3 regions of the Streptomyces sp. NBC_00414 genome follow, and region 1 is predicted to be linked to each of the others. Evidence: riboswitches for the same ligand, from Rfam matches in the RefSeq annotation. Region 1 holds a riboswitch; each other region holds the start of a gene.
The links. Region 1 has a riboswitch for S-adenosylmethionine ahead of OHS59_RS32040 (aminotransferase class V-fold PLP-dependent enzyme). Riboswitches for the same ligand answer to the same signal wherever they lie in the genome.

Region 1 (4,898 bases):
TGCTCGAAAAGCTCGGCGTGAACCTGGAGCTGACTCCGCGGCGGGTGGCCGAGGTGGCCGAGGAGGCCGGGATCACCTTCTGCTTCGCCGTGAAGTTCCATCCGGCGCTGCGGCACGTGGCGGCGGCGCGCGGGCAACTGGGCATCCGCACCGTCTTCAACTTCCTCGGTCCGCTCACCAACCCGGCCCGGGTGAAGTCCCAGGCCGTCGGGGTCGCGCACGCGCCCATGGCGCCCATCGTGGCCGGGGTCCTTGCCGAGCGCGGCAACTCCTCGCTCGTCTTCCGCGGCGACGACGGGCTCGACGAGCTGACCACCACGTCCACGTCCCGGGTGTGGGTCGTACGGGACGGGAAGGTCCACGAGGAGGCCTTCGACCCGCGTGACGTGGGGATCGAGCTGGTGCCGGTGGAGGCGCTGCGGGGGGCCGACGCCTCGTACAACGCGGATGTCGCGCGACGGCTGCTGGGGGGTGAGCGGGGGCCCGTGCGGGAGGCGGTGCTGCTGAACTCGGCGGCGGCGCTGGTGGCTCTCGCGCCCGGCTCCGGGTCGCTCGCCGAACAGATCCGGACGCAGATGGCTCGCGCCGCGGAGGCGATCGATTCCGGGGCGGCGTTGCGGACGCTTGAGCGGTGGGTGGCCGCGACCAACGCGTAGGCGCTGGCGCTGGCGGTGCGGGGTGCGGGTTGGCGGGGCGGGCGCAAAAGATCGCGCCGTTCCCCGCGCCCCTGATCCGCCGGGTGGGGGTGGGCCCACACGATTGTGCCGTTCCCCGCGCCCCTGATCCGCCGGGCGCGCCCCTAGGGCCCCCTAGGGGCGCGGGGAACTGCGCAATCGGGGGTTCGGGGGTGGAGCCCCTGAGGTGGGGACCAGGTCGGTCGTCCCGGTATGCGGACAGGGCGGTTGCGGTCGGATCATCGTGTGGCATGATGCTGGCAGGTCATGAGTGACAGTCAACAGGCCCCGGCCGACTGTCCGGCAACCCTCCGTCCGTGGCGGGGTGCCCCGGGTGAAGACCAGGTCGTAGGCAGTGAGGTCTACGGCAAGCGCGGACCCCTCACCGCTCGCTGGAGCGGACACACCAGGGGTCCTGGTCGTTCGAGGGAGCCTTTCATGAGCAAGCGAATGCGATAGGGCGCCGAGCCCCACTTCCGCGTACCCCTTTCACCTTTCCCGTGCTGAGCCCTGTCCGCTCGCACGGTGATCTCGCCTGCCTCTCACGGGAGTTCGCCATGTCTGTCTCCACCACCGCCGCCGACCGGTCCGCCCACTGTGCCACCGGCACCGACGGGCCCCTGGCCGTCCTGGGCCGGGACGTCACCGTGCCGCTCGTGACCGGCGGAGAGGTCACCTACGCCGCGCTCGACTACGCGGCCAGCGCCCCCGCCCTCCAGCGCGTGTGGGACGACGTCGCCGCGTACGCCCCGTACTACGGCAGCGTGCACCGCGGGGCCGGCTACCTGTCCCAGCTCTCCACGGACCTCTTCGAGAACGCCCGCAGGACCGTGGGGGAGTTCCTCGACTGCCGGGACGACGACGAGGTCGTCTTCACCCGGTCCACCACCGACTCGCTCAACCTCCTCGCCGCCGCCCTCCCCGCCGACTGCCAGGTCTTCGTCTTCGAGACCGAGCACCACGCGTCGCTGCTGCCGTGGCAGGACGCCCGGGTCACCTACCTCAACGCCCCGCGCACCCCGGCCGAGGCCGTCGCGACGCTGGAGCGGGCCCTCGCAGAGCGGGACCCCTACGGTCCGGCGCTGGTGTGCGTCACGGGCGCCTCGAACGTCACCGGTGAGCTGTGGCCCGTACGGGAACTGGCCGCCGCCGCCCACGCGCACGGCGCCCGCATCGTGCTCGACGCGGCCCAGCTCGCGCCCCACCACCCCGTCTCCGTACAGGAGTTGGACGTGGACTGGGTCGCGTTCTCCGGCCACAAGCTGTACGCGCCGTTCGGCTCGGGCGTGCTCGCGGGGCGCTTCGACTGGCTGCGCGAGGCCGACCCGTACCTCGCCGGCGGTGGTGCCTCGAAGAAGGTGTCGCGGCGCGTGGACGGCGGCGTGGACGTCGAGTGGCACGAGAGCGCCGCACGGCACGAGGCCGGTTCGCCCAACGTCATCGGCGCCTACTCCATCGCCTCCGCCTGCAAGGCCCTCACCGAGGCCGGCTTCGACACGCTGGTCGCCCGTGAGCAGCAGCTCGTCGCCACCGTCCGCCGGGGCCTCGCCGAGGTGCCGGAGGTCCGCGTGCTCTCGCTCTTCGGTGACGACGCCCCGCGCGTCGGCGTCATCTCGTTCGTCGTCGACGGCTGGAACAGTTCGCACTTCGCCGCCGCGCTCTCCGCCGAGTACGGCATCGGCGTCCGCGACGGCCTCTTCTGCGCCCACCCGCTCGTCCGTACGCTCCTCGGCAGCGACCCGCAGTCCCAGGGCGAGTGCGGTGCCCCCGAGGCCGCCCCCGGCGAGAAGTCCCTGAACGCCATCCGCGTCAGCTTCGGCGCGGGCACCCCCGACGAACACGTGAACCGTTTCGTGGGCGCCGTGAAGGAACTCGTCAAGAACGGCGCCAGCTGGACCTACCGCACGGAGAACGGGCGCTGCGTCCCGGCCGCGTAGAGGATGGGCCCCGTAAGGGGCGCGGCCAGCCACGACGGCGCGGCACCCGACACACAGCCCGCACCCCCTCCCCGGAGAGGGCTAGTTGTCGCCCCCGATGGCGAACGCGGCCTCCAGGTCGTGCTGCGAGTACGTGCGGAACGCCACATGCGTGTCCGTGCCCTCGACCCCCGGAATCTTGCTGATCATGCCGGGAATGACGTCGGCCAGATCGTCATGAGCCTTCACCCGGACCATGGCGATCAAGTCGTACGTCCCCGTGACGGAGAAGACCTCGCTGACGCTGTCCAGCGCCGCGATCGACTCGGCGATCTCGGGAATCCGGTCCACGCTGGTCTTGATGAGCACGATCGCGGTGATCACGGCTGGTTTTCTCCCTCGGTGGCCGTCGCTGGGCTTTTCACTCTAGCCGGACGGCCGTACCGCACCCACGCGTAGAGGAAGCCGGCGGAGAAGCCCAGCAGGTGCGCCAGATAGGCGACCCCCGGCCCCTGCGACGCGCGCCCCGCCGCCAGCCACTGCAGGGACACCCAGAACGGCAGCACCACATAGGCGGGAAACCGCAGCGGGAGGAAGAAGAGGAACGGAAAGAGACTGGTCACCCGGGCTTTGGGGAACAGGTACAGAAACGCGCCGAGGACCGCGGAGATCGCCCCCGAGGCGCCCACGAGGGTCTGCGCCGAGTCGGCGTGGGCGACCGCGTAGCCCAGCAGGGCGAGGTAGCCGCAGCCCACGTAGAAGAGGGCGAACTCGAAGTGGCCCATCCTCTCCTCGGCCATCGCCCCGAAGACGTAGAGGAAGAGCATGTTCCCCAGTAGATGCAGCCAGCTGCCGTGCACGAACAGCGCGGTGGCCGGGGTGGCGGCGGCCCGCAGAGTGCCCTGGAACAGCTCGACGGGCACCACGCCCCACCGCTCGAAATAGGCCCGCTGGGCCGAAAGCAGCTCGTCACCGGTGCCGTACGCCGGACCGAGCCCCGAGGCCGGGCCGATCACGAAGATCGCGCAGCACAGGGCGATCAGTCCGTAGGTGACCGGAGCGGGCTGACTTCGGACCGCCCTGAGCGTCCTGTTGCCGGATGTACCCCAGTTGCCGAGCATGAGCAGAGCATGACGTAACGGGACCGAACCACGCAGAGCGCCTCGCCGCTCCCGGTGGACGGGCGTCGAGTACCCGCCAGGCCGTAGGGTTACGAGCCACACGCTCCAGGGAATCTGGTGCGGCACGGAGACTTACGGAAAGCGAGCGACTGCCACGATGACGGTTCCCCTCCCGACGGCCGAGACCCGGTGGCGCTGCACGCTCTGCGGCAACCTCACGCGATTCGATGTGACCCGTTCGTCGAAGGTCGTCGAGTACGTGCATCTCGACCTGGCCGGGGAACCCAAGGTCGAGGAGCGCAACGTGGTCAGTGAGACCATCGACTCCGTGCGCTGCCGGTGGTGCAACGCGGTGGATCAGGTGGAACTCGTGGACAGGCCGGGCGCCGGCTCCTGACAGGAGCGGGCCCCGCACGGACGATGGGGTGAAGGATGGTGGAGACCGCAGGCGGTGAGCCGGACGACGGCGACGCCGAGGTGCTCGACCGTCCGCTGCCCGACGGGGTGCGCCGCAGGGTCGTGCAGATCGTGTCGGACGGGTTCGGCGGGCTGACCGTGGCCGAACTGCCCACTCAGCTGAGGCAGTACGCCCGGTTCGCACCCAATCGCCGTGCCAAGTTCGCCGGTACCGCGATGGCGGCGGCCATGGAGACCGACCCGCTTTTCAGACAGCGCATCGCCGAGAAGCTCAGAGAGGCGCAGCCGGAGCTGTCCGGCGCCCTCGACTCGGCCTCGCCGCCCCCGGCCGCGGACCCGCTGGACGTGGCGGCCGCGGCCTACGTGCTGCGGCCCCCGGGCTGGGTGAAGCTGGTGACCGCGGCCGGCGAGGAGGCCCTGCGGGCGGACGCCGAGCGCGCCGACGACGAGAGCCGCGCGGAGCTGGAGCGGCTGCGCGAGCAGCTCGCCGAGGCCCGTGGGCAGACCCGCGCCGAGACGGAGCGCCTGCGGACCGAACTGGACGCGGCGAAGAAGGAAGCCGAATCGCTTCACCGCAAGCTGCGCGGGGCCTTCAGTGACGTCAAGCGCGGCGAGGCCGCCCTGCGCAAGCTGCGGGGCGAGATGGAGGCCGTGCGCGGCGAGGGACAGGCCCAGGTGTCGGCCGCCGAGAGCGAGAGCCGGCGGCTGAAGCAGCGGCTCGGTGAGGTCGAGGGCTCGCTGGAGGCCACCCGCCGCGCGGCCCGCGAGGG
Region 2 (4,898 bases), 2.5 Mb from region 1:
GCTCGGCCCGCTCCCCCAGGGGAACCGTCAACGCCTCGTGCAGGGCCTCCGCCGTGCCCGACACGTCGTACGGGTTCACCACGATCGCGTCCTCGCCCAACTCCTCGTAAGCCCCCGCCTCCCGCGAGAGCACCAGCACGCACCCGTCGTCCGACACGACCGGCACCTCCTTCGCGACGAGGTTCATACCGTCGCGGATGGGGTTCACGAGGGCCACGTCGGCCAGTCGGTACGCCGCGAGCGAGCGCGCGAAGTCGTCCTTCACGTGCAGCACGACCGGCGTCCAGCCCTCCGTCCCGTACACGGAGTTGATCTCGTCGGCGACCCGCTGCACCTCGGCCGTGTAGTCGCGGTAGACCGCCAGGTCCTGCCGCGAGGGGTACGCGAACGCCACGTGCACCACCCGCTCGTGCCACTCGGGCCGGTCGTCCAGCAGCTGCCGGTAGGCGAGCAGCCCGCGCACGATGTTCTTGGACAGTTCGGTCCGGTCCACCCGCACGATCGCCTTCCGGGCGCCGCCGTCGGGGGCGGTGCCGATCTGTTCGCGCAGCGCGGCCATCCGCTCGTCGACGTCCTCGCGGTGCGAGCGCTCGCGCAGGAAGTCCGCGTCGGCGCCGAGGCCGTGCACGCCGATCCGCGTGTCCGGGTCGTAGTCGGGCCCCAGTACGGTCCGGCAGCACTCCGTGAACGCGTCCGCCCACCGCTGGGTGAGGAACGCGGCCCGGTCGGCGCCGAGGATCCCGTCGAGAACCTTCGCCGCGATGTCGTCCGGGAGCAGCCGGAAGTAGTCCGGCGGGGCCCACGGGGTGTGCGAGAAGTGCCCGATCCGCAGGTCGGGACGGAGCTCGCGGAGCATCCGAGGCACGAGGGTGAGGTGGTAGTCCTGTACGAGGACCGCGGCGCCGTCCGCCGCCTCCTCGGCCAGCGCCTCGGCGAAGGCCTGGTTGTACGTCTCGTAGGCCGCCCACTGGCGCCGGAACTCCGCGTCGAAGACGGGTTCCAGGGGTGTCTGGTACAGCATGTGGTGGACGAACCAGAGCGCGGAGTTGGCGATGCCGTTGTATGCGGCCGCGTGGGTCTCGGCGTCGATGTCGAGCATCCGTACGCCCTCTTCGCCGACGCCGCGCCGTACCGCCTCGCGGTCGCCGTCGCCGAGGGCCGAGCAGACCCACAGGGCGCCGGCGTCGGGGCCGATCGCGGAGAGGCCCGACACGAGTCCGCCTCCGCCGCGCTTGGCCGTGAGCTCGCCGGACTCGTCCTTCGTGTACGAGACCGGGCCGCGGTTGGACGCGACGAGGACGGGGTGGGTGCCGTGCGTGTGAGCCATGACTCGAAATCTAGCCGCAGCGCTATCCGCTCAAACGTTCCCCCTGGCCGCGGAGGGAGGTCGTGGGTCACCTGGCCCCCGGCGGGGGCGGGCCGCGCAGTTCCCCGCGCCCCTAAAGACAAAAGATTGCGCCGTTCCCCGCGCCCCTGATGGGGGCGCGGGGAACGGCGCAATCGGTTCCACCGGGCCGCAGCCGACGACGGTGCTTCCCGCGCAGCGGAGCCGTGCCCCTACGCCGCGCGCCGCGACACGTACTCTCCGATGTCGATCATCGGGGGACGTTCCTCCATGTCCACCGAATGCGTCCGCGGCTCGAAGCCGCTCTCCCCCCGCACGAACTGCGTGAGCGACGGCCGGATCATGTGCCCACGCGCAAGCCGCAGCTGAGCCGTGCGGTAGATCGCCGCGGACATCCGCCCGAGCGCCTGCCCGTCCTGGTGCCGGTGCTTGCGCACGCCCACGTCGACCTGCGCGAGGGCGTCCAGGCCGACCAGGTGCAGCGAGTCGACCAGCATGCCCAGCTCCACGCCGTACCCGACGGGGAACGGCAGCCGTTCGAGGAGGGAGCGGCGGGCCGCGTACTCCCCGCCCAGCGGCTGGACGAAGCCCGCCAGCTGCGGCCAGTGCATGTTGAGCAGCGGGCGGGCCATGAGTTCCGTGACCCGGCCGCCCTGACCCGCGGCGGAGCCGAGCGGACGGTCGTACATCGCCTTGACGAGGTCCACGCCCGGGTCGGTGAGCAGCGGACCGACGATCCCGGAGACGAAGTCCGCGGAGAACTCCTTCAGGTCCGCGTCGACGAAGGCCACGATGTCCCCGCGCGTGACGAGCAGCGAGCGCCACAGCACCTCGCCCTTGCCGGGGACGGCCGGGATGCGGGGCAGGATCTCGTCCCGGTGCACCACACGGGCGCCCGCCGCCGCGGCGACCTCGGAGGTGCGGTCCGTGGAGCCCGAGTCGATCACCACGATCTCGTCGACGAGCGGCACTTTCGCGGTCATCAGCTCGCGGCGGATCACGGCGACGATCTCGCCGACCGTCTCCTCCTCGTTGAGTGCGGGCAGTACGACACTCACCGTGGACCCGGTGGACCGCTTCGCGGCGACGATCTTCTTGAGCGGGCGGTCCTCGACGGACCAGGAGCGCGTGCTCAGCCAGCGCTCGACGTCTTCCAGCACGTGCGGCTCTCCCTTGCGTTCATTGGGATGCGTGCGTCCGAAGGGACGGAAACCCGGTGTGACGGTCATCTCGCGGTTCGGACGGCTCTCTCCACCATCCAGGCCTTCGGTTACAGTCTTGAACAACGCTGATGACCATCGCATGTCGGGGGTCGTTGCGTGGACAACTAAAATCACGTGCAGGACCACAACTGAATACCGCTCATCCAGAGGGGCAGAGGGATACGGCCCGTTGAAGCCCCGGCAACCCTCCAGCCGGTCTCGTCCTGATCATCGCCGATCAGCGCAGCGAGGCTCCCGGCTCGGGAAGGTGCCAAATCCGTCTCATGGCGAAGTGCGTCGTGAGGAAGATGAGGAAAGGGCCTCGCCTCCATGGCTGCGCAGACAGTTGCAAGCACCACGAATTCCACCCCCGTCGCCAACTCCGTCGACCTCGGTCCGGCCGCCGCGCTCTCCTGCCGCGAGTGCGGCCACCGCGTCCCGCTCGGTCCGGTCTTCGCCTGCGAGGAGTGTTTCGGCCCGCTGGAGATCGCCTACGACTTCTCCGGCTACGACACCGAGGAACTCCGCAAGCGGATCGAAGCGGGCCCCGCGAACATCTGGCGGTACGCGCCGCTGCTGCCCGTCCCCGCGGACGTGGCGGAGAAGCCGAACATCAACCCCGGCTGGACCAAGCTCGTGCAGGCCGACAACCTGGCCCGTGAGCTGGGCGTCGACGCGGGCAAGCTCTTCGTCAAGGACGACTCGGGCAACCCGACGCACTCCTTCAAGGACCGCGTCGTCGCCCAGGCCATCGAGGCCGCGCGCGCTTTCGATTTCACCACCCTTTCCTGCTCCTCCACCGGCAACCTCGCCGGTGCGGTGGGCGCAGCCGCGGCCCGTGCCGGCTTCCGTTCCTGCGTGTTCATCCCGCACGACCTGGAGCAGGGCAAGGTCGTCATGGCCGCGGTCTACGGCGGCGAGCTCGTCGGCATCGAGGGCAACTACGACGACGTGAACCGCTTCTGCTCCGAGCTGATCGGCGACCCGGCCGGCGAGGGCTGGGGTTTCGTCAACGTCAACCTGCGGCCGTACTACGCGGAGGGCTCCAAGACCCTGGCGTACGAGATCTGTGAGCAGCTCGGCTGGCGGCTGCCGGACCAGCTGGTCGTGCCCATCGCCTCCGGCTCGCAGCTGACGAAGATCGACAAGGGCCTGAAGGAACTGATCGAGCTCGGCCTCGTCGAGGACAAGCCGTACAAGATCTTCGGTGCCCAGGCCGAGGGCTGTTCACCGGTGTCCGTCGCCTTCAAGGCCGGGCACGACGTCGTACGGCCGCAGAAGCCGAACACGATCGCGAAGTCCCTCGCCATCGGGAACCCGGCCGACGGGCCGTACGTGCTCGACATCGCCCGTCGCACCGGGGGCGCCGTGGAGGACGTGAACGACGAGCAGGTCGTCGACGCGATCAAGCTCCTGGCGCGGACCGAGGGGATCTTCGCGGAGACCGCCGGCGGGGTGACGGTGGGGGTCGCGAAGAAGCTGATCGAGGCCGGTCTGCTCGATCCCACGCTGACGACCGTCGTCCTCAACACCGGGGACGGTCTGAAGACGCTGGACGCCGTCGCCTCCGACACGGGGCTGACCGCGACCATTCGTCCGAACCTCGACTCCTTCCACGAGGCCGGCCTCGGTTCCTAGCCGTTGTTTTACGCTGCGGGCCGGTGGGGGCCGGCCGCGCCCCGCGGCGGAACCGCACATGTCACCGCCCCGCGCCCCTATCGGGGCGCTACGCACCCGACCGGAGGTCCTGTTCCATGAGCGTCAACGTCCGCATCCCCACCATTCTGCGCACCTACACGGGTGGTCAGGCCGAAGTGGCCGCCGAAGGGGCGACCCTCGCCGAGGTCATCGCCGATCTGGAGAAGAACCACACCGGCATCGCGGCCCGCGTGCTGGACGACCAGGGGAAGCTGCGGCGGTTCGTCAACGTGTACGTCAACGACGACGACGTCCGCTTCGAGCAGGGTCTGGAGACGGCCACGCCGGACGGCGTCGGGGTCTCGATCATCCCGGCGGTCGCCGGAGGCTGAGCGCCCCGGCGTGACGGCTGAAAATTACCCTAGGTAATGCCGAACACGCAGAGTTCATCGAATTGCCCCCTCCGTGAGAGAAGCGGAGGGGGCAATTCTGTATGGTTGAGCGCGGTACAGTTGGGGAACCTGCTTCGCTTCGCATGGTCGGCGCATAGGAGTTCGCGCCCGGGGCCCGACAAGAAGCAGCCAAAGTGACTGGCCTGTTTGAGCCGTTTATGGCATTTAACGAGCCCGACTTGCCCTGAATCTTCGTAAATCCTTCACATATTTCCGATCAGCCGTGCCCGGAATTCTCGTCGGATTGACCTGTTGCAGACG
Region 3 (4,898 bases), 5.6 Mb from region 1:
GCGGATCCGGGAGGTGAGTGCGGCGATGTGGCTGAGGACGACGGGCGGCGAGGAGGAGATGAAAGGGCGCTCGTGCCGCTCCCCCACGCCGAAGCCGTCGAAGCCCAGCTCCTCGGCGAGCAGGGCGTTGTCGAGGACTTCGCGGAAGCGGGCGGCGGTGGACTTCTGGACGCCTGTCACCGGGTCCGGCGCGTGCACGATCAGGGTGATGGCCAGGAATTTCATGAGGCGGCTGCCCGCTCGGCCTGCGGCGCGGAGTCGGCGGAACCGGACCGGGCGGAGGGCCGGGCCAGTCCCAGGTGGTCGCGCAGGGTCGTGCCCTCGTACTCCGTGCGGAAGACGCCGCGCTCCTGGAGCAGCGGGACGACGGTGTCGGCGAAGACGTCGAGGCCGCCGGGGGTGATGTGCGGGACGAGGATGAACCCGTCGCTGGCGTCGGCCTGCACGAACTCGTTGATCGTGTCCGCGACCGTCGCCGGGGAGCCGACGAAGGCCTGCCGGCTGCCCGTCTCGATGACCAGGTCGCGGATCGACCACTTGTTGGCCGCGGCCAGCTCCCGCCACTCGCGGGCGGTGGCCAGCGGGTCGCGGTACATCCGCACCTGGGCCCGGCCGCGGGCGAGGGTGTGCTCTCCGAGGTCGGGGTCGATGTCGGGCAGCGGCCCGTCCGGGTCGTACCCGGACAGGTCGCGGTTCCAGACGAACTCCAGGTGCTTGAGCGCGGTCGCCCCGCTGACCTGCTGCCGGCGCACCTCGTGGGCCAGTTCCTGGGCCTCGGCGTCCGTGTCGCCCAGGACGAAGGTCGCGGCGGGCAGGATCAGCAGCTGGTCGGGGGTACGGCCGTGGCGGGCCAGCCGGCCCTTGACGTCCGTGTAGAACTCCTGGCCCTCCTTGAGGGTGGCGTACCGGCTGAAGATCGCGTCGGCGCCGGCCGCGGCGAACTCGCGGCCCTCCTCGGAGTCGCCGGCCTGGAAGATCACCGGGCGGCCCTGCGGGGAGCGGGGGACGTTGAACCGCCCCTCGATGTCGAAGTGCTGCCCCTGGTGGACGAAGGCTCCGGCCTTGGCGTCGCGCAGGAACGTGCCGGTCTCCTGGTCGGCGACGATCTCGTCCCCGCGCCAGGAGTCGAAGAGCTCGTTCGCGGTGGCCAGGAACTCCTTGGCCCGGGAGTAGCGCTCCTCCTTCGGGAGGAAGCCGCCGCGGCGGAAGTTCTCGCCGGTGAAGGCGTCCCAGGAGGTGACGACGTTCCAGGCGGCGCGTCCGTCGGAGAGGTGGTCGAGGCTCGCGAACTGCCGGGCCACCTCGTAGGGCTCGTTGAACGTGGAGTTGATGGTGCCGGTCAGTCCGAGGCGTTCGGTGACGGCGGCGAGCGCGGACAGGACGGTGAAGGTGTCGGGCCGGCCGACGACGTCCAAGTCGTATATCCGGCCGCCCTGTTCGCGCAGGCGCAGGCCTTCGGCGAGGAACAGGAAGTCGAACTTGGCGCGTTCGGCGGTGCGCGCGAAATGGGCGAAGGAGCTGAACTCGATGTGGCTGCCGGCTTCGGGGTCGCTCCACACGGTGGTGTTGTTGACGCCGGGGAAGTGGGCCGCGAGGTGGATCTGCTTGACGGGCTTGCGGGGCTCGCTCATGTTCGTGGGTCCTTCCGGCTCAGGCGGTGGTGACGGCGTCGGCGGCCACGGCTTCGGGGGCGGCGTAGCGGTTGGCCGGGCGGTCGAGCCCGAGCAGCCCGCGCAGGGTGTCGGCCTCGTACGCGTGCCGGAAGACGCCCCGGCGCTGGAGTTCGGGGACCAGGCCCCGGGTGATCGCGGGGAGGTCGTGACCGGCGACGGCGGGGCGCAGCCGGAAGCCGGTGAGCCCGGCCTCGCTCAACTCCTGGAGCAGGTCGGCCAGTTCGACCGGGGTGCCGGTGAAGATCCGGGCGTCGCTCGTGTACGGGTACCCCGCGAGGGCGTCGAGCCGCTCCTTGCGGGCCGCGGCCTCGGCGGGGTCGTCGTCCAGGAGGACGACCAGGTCGCCGAAGAGGTGCAGGGTCTCCCCGGCCCGCCCGGCCGCGTCCTGTTCGGCGCGCACCGCGGCCACGATCGTCCGGGCCTGCCCGATGTCGTGCGGGGTGACGAACCCGAGGTCGGCGGAGCGGCCGAGGAGCCGGAACGGCGCGCCGGTCACGGTCTCGTGGGCGAGCGCACCGACCAGCGGCTGGCCCTGCGGGGGCCTGGGGGTGATCGAGGGTCCCTTGACGCTGAAGTGCTTGCCCTCGAAGTCGATGTAGTGCAGCTTGTCCCGGTCCACGAACCGGCCGGTGGCGACGTCCCGGATCTCCGCGCCGTCCTCCCAACTGTCCCACAGCCGCCGTACCGCTTCGACGTGGTCGGCCGCCTCGTCGAAGAGGTCGACCGTCAGCTCCCGCACCTCGGGGCTGCCCAGGTCCTCGATACGGAACGAGGGGAGCGTACGGCGGCCGAAGTGCGCGGCCTCGTTCCGGCGGGCCGACACCTGCACCCGGACGCCCGCGCGGCCGGTGCTCACATAGTCGAGCGTGGCGATGGCCTTCGAAATGTGGAAGGGCTCCGTGTGGGTGGCCACCACGGTCGGCAGCAGACCTATGTGGCTGGTCAGCGGTGCGACGCGGGCGGCGATGAGGACGGCGTCGAGACGGCCGCGGACCTGGTCGGTCCGTCCGTCGGGTTCGGTGAAGTGCGAGGACTGGAGGCCGAGGGCGTCCTCGATGGTCACGAAGTCGAGCAGGCCGCGTTCGGCCTCGGTGACGAGGTCCGTCCAGTAGCCGGCGGTGAGCAGGTCACGGGGGCGGGCAACCGGTTCGCGCCAGGCGGCGGGGTGCCAGCCCGCGCCGTCGAGCGCCACGGCGAGGTGCAGGGCGGCGCTGTGGGGAGTTGGTGAGGGCAGGGCAGAGGGTGCTGAGGACACGGGACGTGCCTTCCTGATCGACCGTAGGGGAGAGCCGGCCCTCACCGGACGAGGGCAGAGCCGCGAGACGTACGGGTCAGGGACGACAGAGCGCGCCGGCGATGCGCAGGAGGTCGATGTGCGGCCGGGTGTAAAGGCGGACGCGGCGCCTCGGGGCGATCTCGGGAACGTGGAGGCGGGGCACGGGGCGTGGTCGCACGTGCGTCACCTCCGTCCCTGCGGCTCGGCGGACCCGCGTCCGGCCGGCCTCGTTCGCGGTCCCGTGATCGGGCGCCGTCTGCTCGTCGACGCACACAACAGTACGGCTGTTCCTTTTCTTCCGGCAGACGGTAATTGATCTCGGAAGTCCGGGGACGGCTCGGCCCGCGGTCCGGCTGCCCACGTACTGACCGGTCCGGCTGCCCACGTACTGAGACGTCGTCTCGCCTTCTTGACGACCTCACTCAGCGCACCGACACTTGCGGGGACGGTCACGATTGTCAGCGCCCGTCGGACGGAGTCCTTCCCGTCCGTGCGGTCATCGGCCCCGGCCCGCTGGCAGGCAACCCTTCCACCGCGACGGGGTGCCCCGGGTGACGACCGGGTTCCGCCGGTGCGGCGGGACAAGCGTGGTCCCGCCTCGTGCGGGCCAGGACCGGGACGGGTGGGAATTGCCCAGGAACGGCTTGACGAGGCGACTGCACATCGATCTGTTGCGCGTCTCCAGCGCTTACTAGTCCACCGCCGGTCCGTTGGATCCGGGCCTGTTGGACCTGCACGACACAGCGCAGTCACTCCGTTTCGCCACTGGTGCCCACAAGGCGGCCAGGGCTTCCGCGATTCCCTCTGGAGAGCCATGCCCGAGACAGTTTCCCGCGGTGCGAGCACAGGTACCTTCGCGACGGCCGCACGTACGCCGGTCACCGACACACCCGCCTGTAGTGGGGCCGCACCGAGCGCGACCGCACGCCCGCACCGCTTCCGCGGCCGCATAGGCGTCGGCCTCGCCGGCGGCTTCTACCCGGCGGCGCACCGCTATCAGCTGTATCTGTCCGAAGGCTGTCAGCGTTCGCTGCGCGTCTCGATCACCCTCGCCCTGCTGGGACTTGAGAACTCCACGGCCACCACGGTCCTGACCCGCCCCGCCGAGACACCCGACGCCTTCGCCGCGCTGCGCCGGGCCTACGAGGCGACCTGGCACCACTACGACGGCCCGCTCACCGCGCCCGCGCTGTGCGACCGGTGGAGCGGACGCGTCGTCAGCAACCACACGCCCGACATCCTGCGCGACCTCGCCGACCTCGCGGAACTCGCCGACCTCCGGGACGGCGAAGGGCCCTGTCCGCCCGCGCTGCGGCCACCGGCCCTGGCCGCCGAGATCGACGCCCTGCGTGAACTCCTCGACCGGGACGTCACTCCGACCGCCCCGCCCCATGCCAGGGCGGCGACCCTGACCCTGCTCGATCACCAACTGTCTGTGAACACCCACGCGTTGGGTGACGCGATCACCGCCGCGGACGTCGACCTCTGGGTCGCGCTCACCCACCTCGGCACGGATGGCGGCGCCCGGTCCGCGTACCCCCACCTGGATCGGTACGTCCGGCGTCTCGGCCGGCACCCGGCCTTCCTCGGCAGTGGGCGGACGGGGCGTTAGAGCCCTGCCCGGCCACCGTTGCGAACACGGTGTTTCCGTTCTGCGAACAGGAGGCCGCAGCCGACGACACGCCTCGCCCGCCGGTGTGAGCATGTCCGCATGATCAGGGAAGAAGCCACGGAAACCCTGGAAGCCAGGGAAGCCAGGGAAGCCAGGGACGAGGATTGTGCCGTCCGGCGGGCACCGGCGGTCCGCTGGGTGTCCGAGGAGTGGGACGCCCCGGCTCCGGCCCGGCTGCGGGAGCAGATGTCCGCCGAACTGGCCCCGCGCTACGCGCCCGTCGAGCACCGGCGGGTGCGTGCGCCGCAGCCCGCGGCCGAGGAGATCGTCGTCACCT

Region 2: it holds a riboswitch for S-adenosylmethionine, as region 1 does, so the genes downstream of both, thrC (threonine synthase) here and OHS59_RS32040 (aminotransferase class V-fold PLP-dependent enzyme) in region 1, are expected to answer to the same signal.
Region 3: it holds a riboswitch for S-adenosylmethionine, as region 1 does, so the genes downstream of both, OHS59_RS44510 (putative leader peptide) here and OHS59_RS32040 (aminotransferase class V-fold PLP-dependent enzyme) in region 1, are expected to answer to the same signal.

What each region holds. Positions count from the first base shown of each region.
Region 1 is NZ_CP107935.1:7,373,478-7,378,375, forward strand. Features, by position in the region: gene trpD (anthranilate phosphoribosyltransferase) at 1-656, shown strand, start outside; SAM riboswitch class IV at 938-1,054, shown strand; gene OHS59_RS32040 (aminotransferase class V-fold PLP-dependent enzyme) at 1,232-2,611, shown strand; gene OHS59_RS32045 (Lrp/AsnC family transcriptional regulator) at 2,693-2,974, opposite strand; gene OHS59_RS32050 (rhomboid family intramembrane serine protease) at 2,971-3,711, opposite strand; gene OHS59_RS32055 (hypothetical protein) at 3,869-4,108, shown strand; gene OHS59_RS32060 (NYN domain-containing protein) at 4,144-4,898, shown strand, end outside.
Region 2 is NZ_CP107935.1:4,837,046-4,841,943, reverse strand. Features, by position in the region: gene OHS59_RS20780 (alpha,alpha-trehalose-phosphate synthase (UDP-forming)) at 1-1,327, opposite strand, end outside; gene OHS59_RS20775 (glucosyl-3-phosphoglycerate synthase) at 1,558-2,505, opposite strand; SAM riboswitch class I at 2,705-2,862, shown strand; gene thrC (threonine synthase) at 2,878-4,185, shown strand; gene OHS59_RS20765 (MoaD/ThiS family protein) at 4,302-4,577, shown strand.
Region 3 is NZ_CP107935.1:1,809,430-1,814,327, forward strand. Features, by position in the region: gene OHS59_RS07930 (LLM class flavin-dependent oxidoreductase) at 1-225, opposite strand, end outside; gene OHS59_RS07935 (NtaA/DmoA family FMN-dependent monooxygenase) at 222-1,631, opposite strand; gene OHS59_RS07940 (LLM class flavin-dependent oxidoreductase) at 1,651-2,928, opposite strand; gene OHS59_RS44505 (putative leader peptide) at 3,005-3,334, opposite strand; SAM riboswitch class IV at 3,397-3,543, shown strand; gene OHS59_RS44510 (putative leader peptide) at 3,537-3,644, shown strand; gene OHS59_RS07945 (glutathione S-transferase family protein) at 3,764-4,561, shown strand; gene OHS59_RS07950 (GNAT family N-acetyltransferase) at 4,661-4,898, shown strand, end outside.